3 regions of the Streptomyces sp. NPDC048248 genome follow, and region 1 is predicted to be linked to each of the others. Evidence: riboswitches for the same ligand, from Rfam matches in the RefSeq annotation. Region 1 holds a riboswitch; each other region holds the start of a gene.
What was found. A riboswitch is a leader RNA that binds a small molecule or an ion and turns the genes downstream of it on or off. The one in region 1 is predicted to bind S-adenosylmethionine.
Positions count from the first base shown of each region.

Region 2: linked by a shared signal. The riboswitch ahead of thrC (threonine synthase) and the one ahead of ACGFZW_RS02325 (amino acid ABC transporter permease) in region 1 are both predicted to bind S-adenosylmethionine.
Region 3: linked by a shared signal. The riboswitch ahead of ACGFZW_RS08255 (aminotransferase class V-fold PLP-dependent enzyme) and the one ahead of ACGFZW_RS02325 (amino acid ABC transporter permease) in region 1 are both predicted to bind S-adenosylmethionine.

Region 1 is NZ_JBICZL010000001.1:483,532-488,604, forward strand. Features, by position in the region: gene ACGFZW_RS02315 (ABC transporter substrate-binding protein) at 226-1,251, opposite strand; gene ACGFZW_RS02320 (amino acid ABC transporter ATP-binding protein) at 1,352-2,236, opposite strand; gene ACGFZW_RS02325 (amino acid ABC transporter permease) at 2,233-3,243, opposite strand; SAM riboswitch class IV at 3,672-3,782, opposite strand; partial or broken gene ACGFZW_RS02330 (class I SAM-dependent methyltransferase) at 4,137-4,795, opposite strand.
Region 2 is NZ_JBICZL010000009.1:305,932-311,004, forward strand. Features, by position in the region: gene groL (chaperonin GroEL) at 1-441, opposite strand, end outside; gene ACGFZW_RS21540 (cold-shock protein) at 761-964, opposite strand; gene ACGFZW_RS21545 (MoaD/ThiS family protein) at 1,378-1,656, opposite strand; gene thrC (threonine synthase) at 1,771-3,054, opposite strand; SAM riboswitch class I at 3,072-3,232, opposite strand; gene ACGFZW_RS21555 (glucosyl-3-phosphoglycerate synthase) at 3,404-4,366, shown strand; gene ACGFZW_RS21560 (trehalose-6-phosphate synthase) at 4,414-5,073, shown strand, end outside.
Region 3 is NZ_JBICZL010000003.1:494,599-499,671, reverse strand. Features, by position in the region: gene ACGFZW_RS08265 (rhomboid family intramembrane serine protease) at 166-924, shown strand; gene ACGFZW_RS08260 (Lrp/AsnC family transcriptional regulator) at 921-1,202, shown strand; gene ACGFZW_RS08255 (aminotransferase class V-fold PLP-dependent enzyme) at 1,269-2,651, opposite strand; SAM riboswitch class IV at 2,822-2,939, opposite strand; gene trpD (anthranilate phosphoribosyltransferase) at 3,023-4,087, opposite strand; gene ACGFZW_RS08245 (cytochrome bc complex cytochrome b subunit) at 4,226-5,073, opposite strand, start outside.

The DNA of each region.
Region 1 (5,073 bases):
TACGTCTTCGAGCCCGAGCCGCGCCGCTTCGTGGGCGGGTTCGCCGCACGGTGCGGTGTACGGGTGGGAAACGCTGGTGGACATGGTGTCCGGTATCTCCGCGGCAGGGCCCGGCCTGCTACAGGCGGGCCGGGGTGCCAGGGCTCCGCCGCCCTTGGGTGTGGGCGGCGGAGGTCCCTGGGCGCTCTGAGGGGTTCCCAGGCCGAGGCCAGGAGGAGAGGAGGGTCAGGAATTGTCGGTCGGGAGGCCGGGCGGGTTGACCTCGGACTTGGTGACGGCTTCATTGGAGAGGTTCCATGCGGCCAGCCACTTGGCGTACTGCCCGTTCTCGATCAGGTGGTTGATGGCGTCCGCGACCGGCTCGGCCAGGCCGCTGTCCTTCTTCGCGGTGGCCGCGATCAGGCCCTGCAGGGACGCACCGGCACCGGAGTAAGTGCCCCCGATACGGGTCGGGTTGGGGGTCTTCGCCACCCGGGTGGTGTGGTAGGAGAGCGAGGGGTTCGGACCGAAATAGGCATCGATCTTCCCACTGCTCAACGCCAGGTAGGTGCTGTTGCTTTCCTGGAAGTGCTTGACCGTGAGCTTCTTGCCCTCCTTCGCCAGCTTGGCCTGCCACTCCAGCAGCACCTTCTCCTGGTTGGTGCCGGCCCCGACCGCGACGGTCTTGCCCGCGAGAACCTTGTAGTCCCCGTCGAAGGTCCACTTGCTCGCCTTGGGCACCTCGAAGGCGAGGTTGTCCTTCCGGTAGGAGGCGAACTCGTACTTCTTCTTGCGCTCTTCGGTGTCGGTGACGTTGGAGACGGCGAGGTCGACCTTGCCGCTGTCGACACCTACGAAGAGGTTCTCCCAGGTGAAGTTCTTCAGCTCCGGCTCAAGGCCGAGCACCGCGGCCACCAGCCGGCCGAAGTCGGGCTCGGAGCCGGTGAGGGTCTTCTGGTCATCCCCCACGTAGGTCAGTGGGGCGGAGCCCGAGGGCAGGGCGCCGACACCGATCACCAGCTTGCCGCTCTTGGCGACGGAGGCGGGCAGCTTGGCGCTGATGGACTTCACCTCGGACACCTTGAGCTCGGTCTCCTTGGCGGCGCCGTTGGAGACGGCGCCGACGGTGACGGTTCCGTCCGTTGCGCTGTCGGGGTGGGTGGACGCGTCGCTGTCGCCCCCGCATCCGGCGAGCCCGGCGGCGAGGGAGGCGACGGCGGTTCCCGCGGTGAGACCTCGGAGGAGTCGGCTTCGAAGGCTGAGGGGCGACATGGCAGTCCTTATTCGGTGTGCGGTGAGGCGTGATGAAGGTGTGGGGACGCGGACCCGGCGGGCCGCGGGTTCGGGGGCAGCAGGTGGCCGACGGCCGGGATCAGAGCACTTTGCTCAGGAAATCCCTGGTCCGCTCGTGCTCGGGGTGGTCGAGCACCTCCGACGGCGGCCCCTGCTCGACGATCCGGCCGCCGTCCATGAAGACCACGCGATCGGCCACCTCGCGGGCGAAGCCCATCTCGTGGGTGACGACGACCAGCGTGGTACCGCTGGTGGCCAGGTCCTTGATGACGGCCAGCACCTCGCCGACGAGTTCGGGATCGAGTGCGGAGGTGGGTTCGTCGAACAGGATGACTCCGGGGCGCAGGGCCAGGGCGCGGGCGATGGCCACGCGCTGCTGCTGGCCGCCGGACAACTGCCGCGGATAGGCACCGGCCTTGTCGGCGAGCCCCACCCGGCCGAGCAGTTCGCGCGCCAGATCCCTGGCCTCCGGCCTGCTCAGCCTGCCGGTCGCGGCCGGGGCAGCAGCCACGTTGTCCAACACCGTGAGGTGCGGAAACAGGTTGAAGTTCTGGAAGACGAACCCGATGCGGCTGCGCTGCGTCAGGATGACCCGCTCGCTCAGCTCCTTCAGGCGCTCGCCGTGACGCCGTACGCCGATCAGCTCCCCGTTGATGCTGACATGGCCGATCTCGGGCTTCTCCAGGTGGTTGATCACCCGCAGCAAGGTGGACTTGCCGGAGCCGGACGGGCCCAAGATCACGGTCACTTCGCCCGGCCGCACGGTCAACTCGACGCCGTCGAGGACCTGATGGGCGCCGTACCACTTGTGCACGTCATGCACTTCGACGGTCGCGGGGCTCGCCCCGAGGGTCTCGCTTGTTCTGGCGGGCCCGACGGTTTTCACGGCATTCGTGCTTTCGGTCGTCGCGGTGGTCTCGGTGGACGCTTCGGCGCCCGGGGTGTTGGTGGTCTCGGTGCTCATACGGCGGTCTCCCTGCGTATGCGGGCCCGCAGTTCGCGCAGACCGGCCCGCAGCTTCTGCAACGGGGTCGGCGGCAGACTTCGCGTGGCGCCGCGGGCGTAGTACCGCTCGACGTAGAACTGGACGATGGACACCAGACTCGTGAGGATCAGGTACCAGACGGTGGCCACGAGCAGCAGCGGCACGATGTCCCCGGGGTAGGTGGCACCCATGCTCTGTGCGGAGCCGAACAGGTCGAGCAGCGACACGTAGAACACCAGCGAGGTGCTCTTGATCAGGCCGATCAGCTGGTTGACGTAGTTCGGGGTGATGGAGCGCAGGGCCTGCGGAAAGACGATCTTCGTGAACTGATAGCCCCTCGGCAGACCGAGTGCGGCCGATGCCTCGTGCTGCCCCTGGTCGACGGAGAGGAGGCCGCCTCGGACGACCTCCGCCGCGTACGCCGCCTCGTTGAGGCTGAGGCCGACGACGGCTACGACCATGTCGGTGGCGAGCCGCGACTCGTCGAAGGTGATGACGGCGGGGCCGAACGGCACCCCAAGGCTGAGCGTCTTGTAGAGGGCGCTGAAGTTGTAGAGGAACAGCAGCACGACGATCAGCGGCACCGATCGGAGCAGCCAGACGTAGGTCCAGCTGATCGCGCGCAGCACCGGACTCCCGGAGAGCCGCGCCAGCGCGAGCACAATGCCGCCAAGGAGGCCCAACACCGCACTGTATGCCGCTACTTGAAGGGTGATCCACAGCCCGTCGAGGGTCGTGGGACGCACGAACCAATACAGGAAACGGCCCCACTGGTAGAAGGGGTTGGTCACCAGGCCGTGCACGATCTGGGCGACCAGCACCAGCACGATCGCCGTGGCGATCCAGCGTCCGGGGCGCCGCAGCGGAAGCACCCGCTGCGGCGCCGGCGGCCGGGGCGGTGCGGGCGGCGAGGGCTCGGGACGGGGAACCGCCTCGACGGGGGGTGCTGAGCCGGAGGACACAGCAGAGCCGACACGTTCACTCATGGAGGACTCCAGCAGGTATGAACACCCCGGCCGCCGGGGCGGCTACGGCACGGCGCAGAGACACGGCTCTGCGCCGTGCCGCAGCACACGAGACGGAGCGGCACAGGGGCAGGGAGGTGAGAGGCGAATCCAACGCCACGCCCCTCAGGGCGTCAGAACGCCGGCTGCCTCAGATGAACCGGACGTCTCCGACGCATCCGATGCGTCCGGGACACATCCGACGCAGGTCAGAACGTCGGCGCTTCAGCTGCCGTCCGCGGACTCGCGGTGGCGGACGGTACGACAGAAAGCACTACACAGGGCGCTGTTGACACGGAGCAGATCCACCGGACGGTTCACGGACGTCACGACGCGACCGTAGCGCCGCCATGCGGCCATCTCCGGAGCTGCGTACATCGCCGTCACCATCACCAAGTCCGCCCCGCGGGGCCTCGCGCTTACCGAAAAAATCGTCCGGTCCGGTCGTCACCTGGGGCACCCCACCGCGATGCGAGGGTTGCCGGTCAGCCAGCCAGGGCTTGTCGCTGACACTCATGACCGAGATGCGCCGTAAGTTAGACAGGCCGCGGAAGGGATGTCAACGTCGCCGACCGGAGGCTGAGACGGCGGAGCCGACGCCGCGCCACGGTCTGCGAACGCGATGTTTCGGTCGTGCGAACAGACCGGCCCGGACGGTGACACAGCACGGCCGACGGTGTGAGCATGTGCGGAGATCTGCGGTGGAGATCTGTGGCGGGCCCAGCCGGACGAGGTGGTCAATCCTGTCGCGTTCGCCCTGCCGCCCCGCCCGGCAAAGGGAGCACGCGCAAGTCTGTCGAGTCCCTCAACACGTAAGCCTGTTGAAACTCCTCGCCCTGCCCCGGCACGCCTCTCGGCGGCGCCACTGACGGAACTCACTCGGCATCGGGCTCCCGGCGCGCAAGAAGGATTCCGCCTCGTTTGCTCTCCGTGGAGGTGAGCGTCCAGTGCGCCTCGACGGTGAAGCCGGCGTCGTTCAGCCAGGCGGCCATCCGGCCATGCTGTCGACGATGGACGTAGACCTTCATCGGATGGCCGCCATAGCCCTGCGTCTTCAACTCCGTCTCATCACCTACGTGGAAGCCGAGGAGCAGCGGCGCACCCGGCCACAACACTCGCCGGAAGTGCGCGAGGACGAGCCGATCTCCTCGTCGGGGATGTGGATGAGCGAGTACCAGGCGACCAGGCCGACCAGCGAGCCGTCAGCGAGGTCGAGGTCCGTCATGGAGCCGACCGCGAACCGGAGACCGACGTGGTCCCGTCGGGCCACCTCGATCATGCCGGGTGAGAGGTCGATCCCGAACGCCTCCACACCCAGGTGATGCAGGTGGGCCGTGACCCTCCCCGGCCCACATCCCACGTCTGCTACCGGCCCGCCTCCGCGGCTGCGCACCAGGTCGGCGAAATGCGCCAGGACCGCGCGCTCAGCGGGCGCCTCCTCCAGCAGGTTGCGTACCTGGTCGGCATAGCTCGCGGCGACGGTGTCGTAGGACGTCCGCGTGTCTTCCAACCAGCGGTCAGGGCTCCGTTCGATTCCCACGACCGCAGACTACCCAACGGCCCACCTGAGATGACCGCCCAGCCGGGCCCCGGATGCTCGGCCGGCCCCTTCGCCCCCCGAGCCGCCTCCCTCACTTCCGACCACGCTTTCAGTGATTCTCGTACGCAAGATTTCACACATTTAATGAGATGTAAACGCTTGCGGCACCGTAACTTCATGGCTACTGTCCACGTCAATCCACAAGGAAGTGAGGAGCGAGCCCTTGCGCACAGACGTAGCCAACGGCCCAGGTCAGCCCCCTGTTGCCGACC
Region 2 (5,073 bases), on a different contig from region 1:
GGCGGTGGAGGCGATCTGCTCCTTGGTCTCCACGTCCTTGGCCTGCTCGAGCAGGGCGGCGGAGACGGCCTCGACGGCCTTCTCGATGCCACGCTTGAGGGCCATCGGGTTGGCGCCGGCGGCTACGTTGCGCAGGCCCTCGCGGACCAGCGCCTGCGCCAGGACGGTCGCGGTCGTCGTGCCGTCACCGGCGACGTCGTCCGTCTTCTTCGCGACCTCCTTGACCAGCTCGGCGCCGATCTTCTCGTACGGGTCCTCGAGCTCGATCTCCTTGGCGATGGAAACACCATCGTTGGTGATCGTGGGGGCGCCCCACTTCTTCTCGAGGACGACGTTGCGGCCCTTGGGGCCGAGGGTGACCTTGACGGCGTCGGCGAGCTGGTTCATCCCGCGCTCGAGACCGCGCCGTGCCTCCTCGTCGAACGCGATGATCTTGGCCATGTGAAGTGGTCCTCCCGGACAGGGGTGGATTGCTCCGGACCGCGCTGGCGCCCGCGACGGACGGTCTGCGAGCCTGTGGTTCCTTGCCCCACCGGCCTGCCGACCTCACCGAGTCGGTCCTTAACTGTCACTCTCACTCGGAGAGTGCTAACGCAATGATTAGCACTCGGGGGGTGCGAGTGCAAGCGCCTCCCGCGATGGCCCACCCTCCGGACGCCCACCGGACACCCGCCGGACACGACGGCCACCGGACACACAGCAGAGGGCCCGCACCCCCTCAGGGATGCGGACCCTCATCACGCTGCAGTCGGTCGGCGCTTCAGCCGGCCACCCGGACCATGTCCGCCTGCGGCCCCTTCTGGCCCTGCGAGATCTCGAACTCGACCCGCTGACCCTCCTCAAGGGTGCGGTAGCCGTCCATCTGAATCGCGCTGTAGTGGACGAAAACATCCGCACCACCGTCGACCGCGATGAAGCCGTACCCCTTCTCCGCGTTGAACCACTTGACGGTGCCCTGAGCCATGCCTAACTCCCCTATTACTGGCCCTTGCACAGGACCGCACTCCGCGGACCCGGGTCAGACCTCACCCCCCGAAAGGCCCGCGGGGTGTGCGCCGGAACGCGTCGACCGCCGCTGAATGTATCTGCACCACTGCCCAGCGCAACAGGTCAATCGGACGAGAATTCTGGCGCCGGAGAATCGGCAATATGCGGTGAAACACCGCTTTCCCTGGGCAAGCCGGGCCGGGCATAACGCACCTGGGCGACAAATGCCGCACACACTTTGGGCACAACTCGCCGCGGTCTCATATGCGTTCGGCACGCGCGCGGAGAGGGATCATCGCCATGGTATCCCCTTTCACAGAACGGAATTGCCCCGTCCGCTTTTCGGCGGACGGGGCAATTCCAGTCAAGCGAGAGAAGAGATGGCGCGAATTAGCACCCGCCGGCCACTGCCGGAATGATCGAGACACCCGCCCCGTCCGGCGTCGGCGTCTCCAGGCCCTGCTCGAAACGCACGTCGTCGTCATTGACGTAGACGTTCACGAAACGGCGCAGCTTGCCCGCGTCGTCCAGCACCCGGGCCGCGATGCCCTGGTGGTTCTTCTCCAGGTCGGCGATCACCTCGGAGAGGGTCGCGCCGTCTGCCGCGACCTCGGCCTTGCCGTCGGTGTAGGTGCGAAGAATGGTGGGGATGCGGACGTTGACGCTCATGGGTTCTGCCTTCCAGCGACTTCGGAGTACAAGTTCGGGGCTGTGCGACTGCCTACGGCTGCGCTCGCCGGCCGTATGGCTGCGTACGGCGGCCGTATGGCTGCGTACGGCGGGTCAGCCGGCCAGACCGGCCGCGCGGAACGCGTCCAGGCTCGGGCGGATGGTCGCCGAGGGCCCCGTGGTCGGGGCGACGGCGTCAAGCGTCTTGAGGCCGTCGCCGGTGTTCAGGACGACCGTGGACAGGGACGGGTCGAGCAGACCGCTGTCGATGAGCTTCTTCGTCACGCCAACGGTCACACCGCCCGCGGTCTCCGCGAAGATCCCTTCCGTCCGGGCCAGCAGCTTGATCGCGTCGACGACCTGCTCGTCGTTGACATCCTCCACCGCACCGCCCGTACGGCGCGCGATGTCGAGCACGTACGGCCCGTCGGCCGGGTTGCCGATGGCCAGCGACTTGGCGATGGTGTTCGGCTTCTGCGGCCGCACCACGTCGTGGCCGGCCTTGAAGGCCGTCGAGACGGGCGAGCAGCCCTCGGCCTGCGCGCCGAAGATCTTGTACGGCTTGTCCTCGACGAGGCCGAGCGCGATGAGCTCCTTGAGGCCCTTGTCGATCTTCGTCAGCTGCGAGCCCGAGGCGATCGGGATGACGATCTGGTCCGGCAGCTGCCAGCCCAGCTGCTCGCAGATCTCGTACGCCAGTGTCTTGGAGCCCTCGCCGTAGTAGGGGCGGAGGTTGACGTTGACGAAGCCCCAGCCCTCACCCAGCGGGTCGCCGATGAGCTCCGAGCAGAAGCGATTGACGTCGTCGTAATTGCCCTCGATGCCGACCAGGTCGCCGCCGTAGACCGCGGCCATGACGACCTTGCCGGCCTCCAGGTCGTGCGGGATGAACACGCAGGAGCGGAAGCCCGCGCGGGCCGCCGCGGCACCGACCGCACCGGCGAGGTTGCCGGTGGAGGAGCAGGACAGGGTGGTGAAGCCGAAGGCGCGGGCCGCCTCGACGGCGATCGCCACGACGCGGTCCTTGAAGGAGTGCGTGGGGTTGCCGGAGTCGTCCTTGACGTACAGACCGCCGGTGACGCCCAGCTCACGGGCGAGGTTGTCGGCCTTGACCAGCTTGGTGAACCCCGGGTTCAGGTTCGGCTTGTCCGCGACGTCGGCGGGGACGGGCAGCAGCGGCGCGTAGCGCCAGATGTTGTCGGGGCCGGCCTCGATCTGCTTCCGCAGGGCCTCCGGGTCGCCGCTCGGCAGGTCGTACGCGACTTCGAGCGGCCCGAAACATTCCTGGCAGGCGAAGATCGGGCCGAGGTCGAAGCGCTGTCCGCACTCGCGGCAGGAGAGCGCGGCGGCGGGACCGAGAGCGACGGAGGGAGTGTTTTCGGTGACTTGCACAGCCATGGAGGCGAGGCCCTTTCTCCTCATCTTCCTCGCGGCGCATCTCGCCACGAGACGGATTTGGCACCTTCCCTAGCCGGGAGCCTCACGCGCGCGGGACATCAGCGTCCTGGCGGCAAGACCGGCTGGAGGGTTGCCGGGGCTTCAACGGGCCGTTTCCCTCTGCCCCTCTGGATGAGCGGTATGGCGCTGGGCCGAAACCCAGGCGTTTGTTCCGCGGCACCCCCGACATACGACGGTGATCCGCGTTGTTCAAGACTGTAACCGAAGGCAGTGAGGGTTGAGATAGTCGTCCGAACCGCGAGATGGATCACACGGTCGTCGTTCGACGGCCACCGAGGAGATCGTAGACGTGCTGGAAGAAGTGGAGCGCTGGCTGAGCAGCCGCTCCTGGTCCGCTGCCGACCGGCCGCTCGGCCGGCTCCTGGAGGCCAAGCGGCAGACGGGCCGGAAGGTCAGCGTCGTACTGCCCGCACTCGACGAGGAGGCGACGGTCGGCACGATCGTCGCGGCGATCCGCGGCGAGCTGATGACCGAGGCGGTGCCGCTGGTCGACGAGCTGGTGGTGCTCGACTCCGGATCCACCGACCGTACGGCCGAGGTCGCGGCGGCGGCCGGGGCGAGGGTGGTGCACCGCGACAGCGTCCTGCCGCGGCTGCCCGCGCTGCCCGGCAAGGGCGAGGTGCTGTGGCGCTCGCTGCTCGCCACCAGCGGCGACATCGTCTGCTTCGTCGACGCCGACCTGCGCGAGTTCTCGCCGTCGTTCGTCTCCGGGATCGTCGGCCCGCTGCTGACGGATCCGGACATCCAGTTCGTGAAGGCGATGTACGACCGGCCGCTGGAGACCGGCGTGGACGGCTCGGGCGCCGGTCAGGGCGGCCGGGTCACCGAGCTGGTGGCCCGCCCGCTGCTGAACCTGCACTGGCCGCAGCTGGCGGGCTTCGTCCAGCCACTGGGCGGTGAGTACGCGGCCCGACGCTCGCTGCTGGAGCGGCTGCCGTTCCCGGTCGGCTACGGCGTCGAGCTGGGCCTGCTCGTCGACGCCCTGCACACCGTCGGCCTGGACGCCCTGGCGCAGGTCGACGTGGGCGTCCGCAAGCACCGCCATCAGGACGGCCAGGCTCTCGGGAGGATGGCGGCGGCGATCTACCGAACCGCCCAACTGCGCCTCACCCGCGGCCACTTGATCCGGCCACGGCTGACGCAGTTCGATCGCGGCCAGGAGGGATTCGTGCCGCGCACGACGGACGTGGACACCGAGGAGCGGCCTCCGATGGCCGATGTCCCCGAATACGCCGAGCGGCGGGCGGCCTGACCGACTCCGTACGTTTGAGCGGATCTGTCGCGGGTTAGTCTCGCGGCATGGTCTCCGAGCGCAGTGGTGCCGAGGTTCTCGTCGCGTCCAATCGCGGTCCGGTCTCCTACACCCTGGGGGAGGACGGCGCGCTGAGCGCCAAGCGCGGCGGCGGCGGGCTCGTCTCGGGCCTGTCGGCCATCGGCCCGGACACCGACGCGGTGTGGGTGTGCGCCGCGCTCGGCGAGGGCGACCGGGAGGCGGTGCGGCGCACCGGCGGGCTGCTGTCCGCGGAGGACACCGGCGGACAGCGCGTCCGGATGCTGGACATCCCGGCGGAGGTGTACGCCGACGCCTACAACGGCATCGCGAACTCCGTCCTGTGGTTCGTCCACCACATGCTCTACCAGACGCCGCTGGAGCCCGCCTTCGATTCGGCCTTCCGTGCGCAGTGGGCGTCCTACGTGGCCTACAACGCCGCCTTCGCCGACGCGCTGGCCGAGCAGGCGGCACCCGGCGCGGCCGTCCTCGTCCAGGACTACCACCTGGCGCTGGTGCCCGGCCTGCTCCGCGACCGCCGCCCCGACCTGCGCATCGCCCACTTCTCGCACACACCGTGGGCCCCGGCGGAGTACTTCGCGATGCTGCCCGACGACATCCAGCGGCAGCTGGCCGCGGGCATCCTCGGCGCGGACCACGCGAACTTCCTGACCGAGCGGTGGGCGCGG
Region 3 (5,073 bases), on a different contig from region 1:
CGTGCAGTTGTGCGGTTTCACGCGGTGCGCCGTCGGACTGCGGAAGTACGCAAAGTACTGCCTGTAACCCTACGGCCTGACGGGGGGCCGGTGCGGGTCCGCCCAGGAGCCGGGACGCGGCGAGGCACTCTGTCCCGATTGCCCGCATTGCGCCATGATCACTTCATGACGGCCCCGTCTCTGTTCCCCGGTGTCCCCCGGCCCCCGCACCCGGCCAGGTCCCTCGCCGTGGTGTTCTCGCGGGTGACGAACGTGCTGATCGGCCTGTGCTGCACGGTCTTCGTGATCGGCCCGGTCTCCGGCCTCAATCGGATGTACGGCACGGGCGACGCCCTGCTGCAGGCCCAGACCGCCTACTTCGAGCGCTGGGGCGTGATCCCCGTCGACCTGTGGAGCGGCTCGGTCGCCGTGCTCGCCACCCCGCTCAGCGCGCTGTTCGTCCACGGCAGCTGGCTGCACCTGCTGGGCAACATGCTGTTCCTGTACGTCTTCGGCGGGATGACCGAGGCGCGGATGGGCCGACTGCCGTTCGCCGTCTTCTACATCGCCACCGGCTATCTGGCACTTCTCGGCTACGCGGCCGCGCACGCGACGTCCGCCCAGACCCTGGTGGGCGCGTCCGGCTCGATCTCCGGGGTCCTCGGCGCCTTTCTGTACCTCTTCCCCAAGGCCCGGGTGACCAGCCTCTTCCCGTTCCTGTTCTTCCTGCCGCTGCGCTTCCCCGCCTGGATCGTGCTGCTCTTCTGGTTCGGCCTGCAGTGGCAGGCCGCGCGCCACGATCCCGGCGGCCCCGGGGTCGCCTACCTCGCCCATGTGGTGGGGTTCGCGCTCGGGTTCCTGTACGCATGGGTGCGCTACGGGAGGGATAGTGTGGAGGCCACCCGGGGGAACGAACCGGCGACCGAGGGAGAGAGCCAGCCGTGATCACGTCGATCGTGCTCATCAAGACCAGCGTGGACCAGATCCCGGAGATCGCCGAGAAGATCGCCGCGCTGGAAGGTGTCAGCGAGGTCTACTCCGTCACCGGTGCGCACGACCTGATCGCGATGGTGCGGGTGGCCGCCCACGACGACCTCGCCGATGTCATCCCCGGCCGGATCAGCAAGGTGCCCGGCGTCGCCTCCACCGAGACGCACATCGCCTTCCGCACCTACTCCCAGCACGACCTCGAAGCGGCCTTCGCCATCGGCCTGGACGCGTAGCAGGCGCGTCCGAAGGCCGGCGGCGAAGACCGCCGGGTCCCGCTGTCGGGCGGGGTGTCGCGCCGGTCAGGCCGAGGTGTCGGGCACGCAACGCCCGTCCTCGGTCCGGTAGTTCCAGCGCGCACCGTCCGCCACCAGTTCCTTGACGGCCCGCACGAACCGCTCGACATGCTCCTCGGGCGTTCCCGCGCCGAAGCTGACCCGGATGGCGTTCAGCGACCGCTCCCCCGGCGCCGCCTCCGGTGCGCCGCACTCGCCCGGCTCCTGCGGCTCGCTGCCCAGCAGGGTCCGCACGAGCGGGTGGGCGCAGAACAGGCCGTCGCGGACGCCGATGCCGTACTCGGCCGACAGCGCCGCCGCGAAGTGCGAGCTGTTCCAGCCCTCGATGACGAACGACAGGACGCCCACCCGCGGGGCGTCGTCTCCGAAGAGCGAGAGCACCTTCACCTCGGGCACCTCGGCCAGACCCTCCCGGAGGCGGGCGATCAGCGCCTGCTCGCGGGCGACCAGGGTCTCGAAGCCGGCCTCGGTCAGCGCCTGGCAGGCGGAGGCGATGGAGTAGGCGCCGATGACATTGGGCGAGCCCGCCTCGTGCCGGGCCGCGGTGGTGTGCCACTCGACGTCCACGCCGCCGTCCGCACGCCGCGAGACCTTGCGGCTCGCGCCGCCGCCCGCGAGGTAGGGTTCCGCGGCCTGCAGCCAGTCCGCGCGGCCGGCCAGCACTCCGGCACCGAACGGGGCGTACAGCTTGTGTCCGGAGAAGGCGACCCAGTCCACGTCCAGGGTGGCGATGTCGACCGGGTGGTGCGGCGCGAGCTGGGCCGCGTCCAGCACGATGCGGGCGCCGTGCGCATGCGCCGCGGCGGCCAGCTCCCGCACCGGCCACAGCTCACCGGTCACGTTCGAGGCACCTGTCACGCACACCAGCGCCGGGCCGCGCCCTGCTGCCGCCCGGCCGGCCAGGGCCTTCTCCAGGGTCTCCACCGCCTGCTGCGGGGTGCGCGGCGCGTTCAGGTACGTCACGACGGTGTCCGCACGCTGCTCCCACGGCAGCAGCGAGGCGTGGTGCTCGGTCTCGAAGACGAAGACCTCGGTGTCCCGCGGCAGGGCGGCAGCCAGCAGGTTCAGCGAGTCGGTCGTCGAACGGGTGAAGACCACCTGGTCGTCGGCGCGGCAGCCGAGGAAGCCGGCGATGGTGGCGCGGCTGTTCTCGAACAGGTCGGTGGACAGCTGCGAGAGGTACCCGGCACCGCGGTGCACGCTGCCGTAGTACGGCGCGTAGCCGGCCACGTCGTCCCAGACCCGCTGCAGGGTCGGCGCGCTGGCGGCGTAGTCGAGCGCGGCGTAGTCGACCTCGCCGCCGGTCACGAGCGGGACGAGGACGTCCCGGCCCAGAACCGGCAGCGGGGCACAGAGCGAACGGTCGGCGGCGACGGCGGAAACAGACATGGCGAACTCCCCTGGGAGATAAGCGAATTCGCTGCGAAAAGGCCACGGGCACAGAAAGCCGCGGCGGCGCAGCGCAAAGAGAAAAGGGTGCGGAAAAGGGGCCGTCGGGCCCTATCGCATTCGCTGAATCACGGAGAGATCTCCCTCGACAACCAGGATCCCTGGCGAGGGATCCGCGCTTGCCACAGACCTCGCTGCCTGCGGCCTGGTCATCACCCGGGGCACCCCGCCACGGAAGGAGGGTTGCCGGACAGCGGGCCGGGGCCTGCATCGCTGTCACTCGTGACCTGCGCAGAATCATGCCACACCGGCGAACGGGCGCAAGCCCCGGTCCGAAGGACGGACCGAGGCCTGCGTCACACCGTGGCCGGTCAGGCGTTGCTTGCGGCCACCCAGCGCTCCAGGGCCCGCTTGGCCGCCCCGGAGTCGATCGACCGGGCCGCCTTCTCGATGCCGGCCCGGATCTGCTCCGCCAAGGGCGCGTCGGAAGGCTCCAGGGCCACCAGGGCGGCCGCGGAGTTCAGCAGCACCGCGTCGCGCACCGGCCCGCCCTCGCCCTCCAGCAGCCGGCGGGCCACATCGGCGTTGTACGACGCGTCCGCGCCGCGCAGCGCCTCCACCGGCACCAGGGGGATCCCGACGTCCCTGGGGTCGAAGGACTCCTCGCGCACCGCGCCGTCCCGCACGATCCACACCCGGGAGGTCGCCGTCGTCGTCAGCTCGTCCAGCCCGTCGTCACCGCGGAAGACCAGCGCCGAGGAACCACGCTCGGCGAGCACCCCGGCGAGGATGGGAGCCATCCGGGCGTCCGCCACACCGGTCGCCTGCGCGCGCACCTTCGCCGGGTTGGTCAGCGGGCCGAGCACGTTGAAAGTGGTACGGATGCCCAGCTCGCGCCGCGCGGGCGCGACATGCCGCAGCGACGGGTGGAACTTCACCGCGAAGCAGAAGGTGATGCCCGCCTCCTGGGCGACCTCGGTGACCCGCTGCGGGGTGAGATCGAGGTTGACCCCGAGCTTCTCCAGCACATCGGACGCGCCGCTGGCGGACGAGGCCGCGCGGTTGCCGTGCTTGACGACCTTCGCGCCGGTGCCGGCCACCACGATCGCGGACATCGTGGAGATGTTGACGGTCTTGGCGCCGTCGCCGCCGGTGCCGACGATGTCGACGCTCGGCCCCGGTACCTCGATCAGCCGGGCGTGCCGGTACATCGTCCGTACCAGCCCGGAGATCTCCGCGACGGTCTCGCCCTTGGCCCGCAGCGCCACCGCGAAACCGGCGATCTGCGCGTCGCTGGCCTCGCCCCGCATGATCCGGTCCATCGCCCACGCGGTGTCGTCCGCGGCGAGGTCACGGCCGTCGAGCAGGGCATTCAGCACGTCCGGCCAGGTGTGGGCCGCCACGCTGTCGCCGCCGACCGGGGTCACAACGTTCATGGTCCACACTCCTGGATCGTCTCCTGCTAATGCCGTCAGCCTACCGAGGCCCCGGCAGGCCGGAGGGCCCCGTCCATTCGCCGGACGGGGCCCTCTGGGTGGCGTACTACCTGCCGTGGCTACACGGCGCTGTGGGGATCAGTGGTGGCCGTGGCCACTGGTGATCTCCTTGTACTCCTCGGCCGTGGGCTTCGGAATGACGCTGTCCTCGCCGTAGTACGACTTCGACAGCTTGGCGCGCAGCTTCTGCCCCCGCGACACCTTGCGGGCGACGCCGTTCTCGTCGACCTCCGGACCGAGCTCCACGGGCTTGGGCTGCTCGTGCTGCGTGAGCGTGTGCAGCTGCTCCTGGTCGAGCGGCTCGTGCACCTCGATGAACTCACCGTGCGGCAGGCGCTTGATGATGCCGGACTCGCGTCCGTGCAGCACCTTGTCCTTGTCGCGACGCTGCAGACCCAGGCAGATCCGCTTGGTGGCGATGAAGGCCAGCACCGGAAGGACGAAGAAGCCGATCCGGACGAACCAGGTGAGGGAGTTGAGCGACAGGTGGAAGTGCGTGGCCCAGAGGTCGTTGCCACCACCGATCAGCATCACGAAGTACGCGACCAGCCAGGCGACGCCGAAGCCGGTACGGGTCGGGACGTTGCGCGGACGGTCCAGGATGTGGTGCTCGCGCTTGTCGCCCGAGACCCAGGACTCCACGAACGGGTAGACCGCGATGGCGACCAGGACCAGCGGGAAGACCACGATCGGGATGAGCACACCGAAGTTCACGGTGTGGCCCCAGAAGTTCCACTCCCAGCCCGGCATCACACGCACCAGACCCTCGGCGAAGCCCATGTACCAGTCGGGCTGGGCGCCGGTGGACACCTGGTCCGGCCGGTAGGGGCCGATCGCCCACACCGGGTTGATGCTGGCGATCGCGGAGATCACCGAGATCACGCCGAAGACCAGGAAGAAGAAGCCTCCGGCCTTGGCCATGTAGA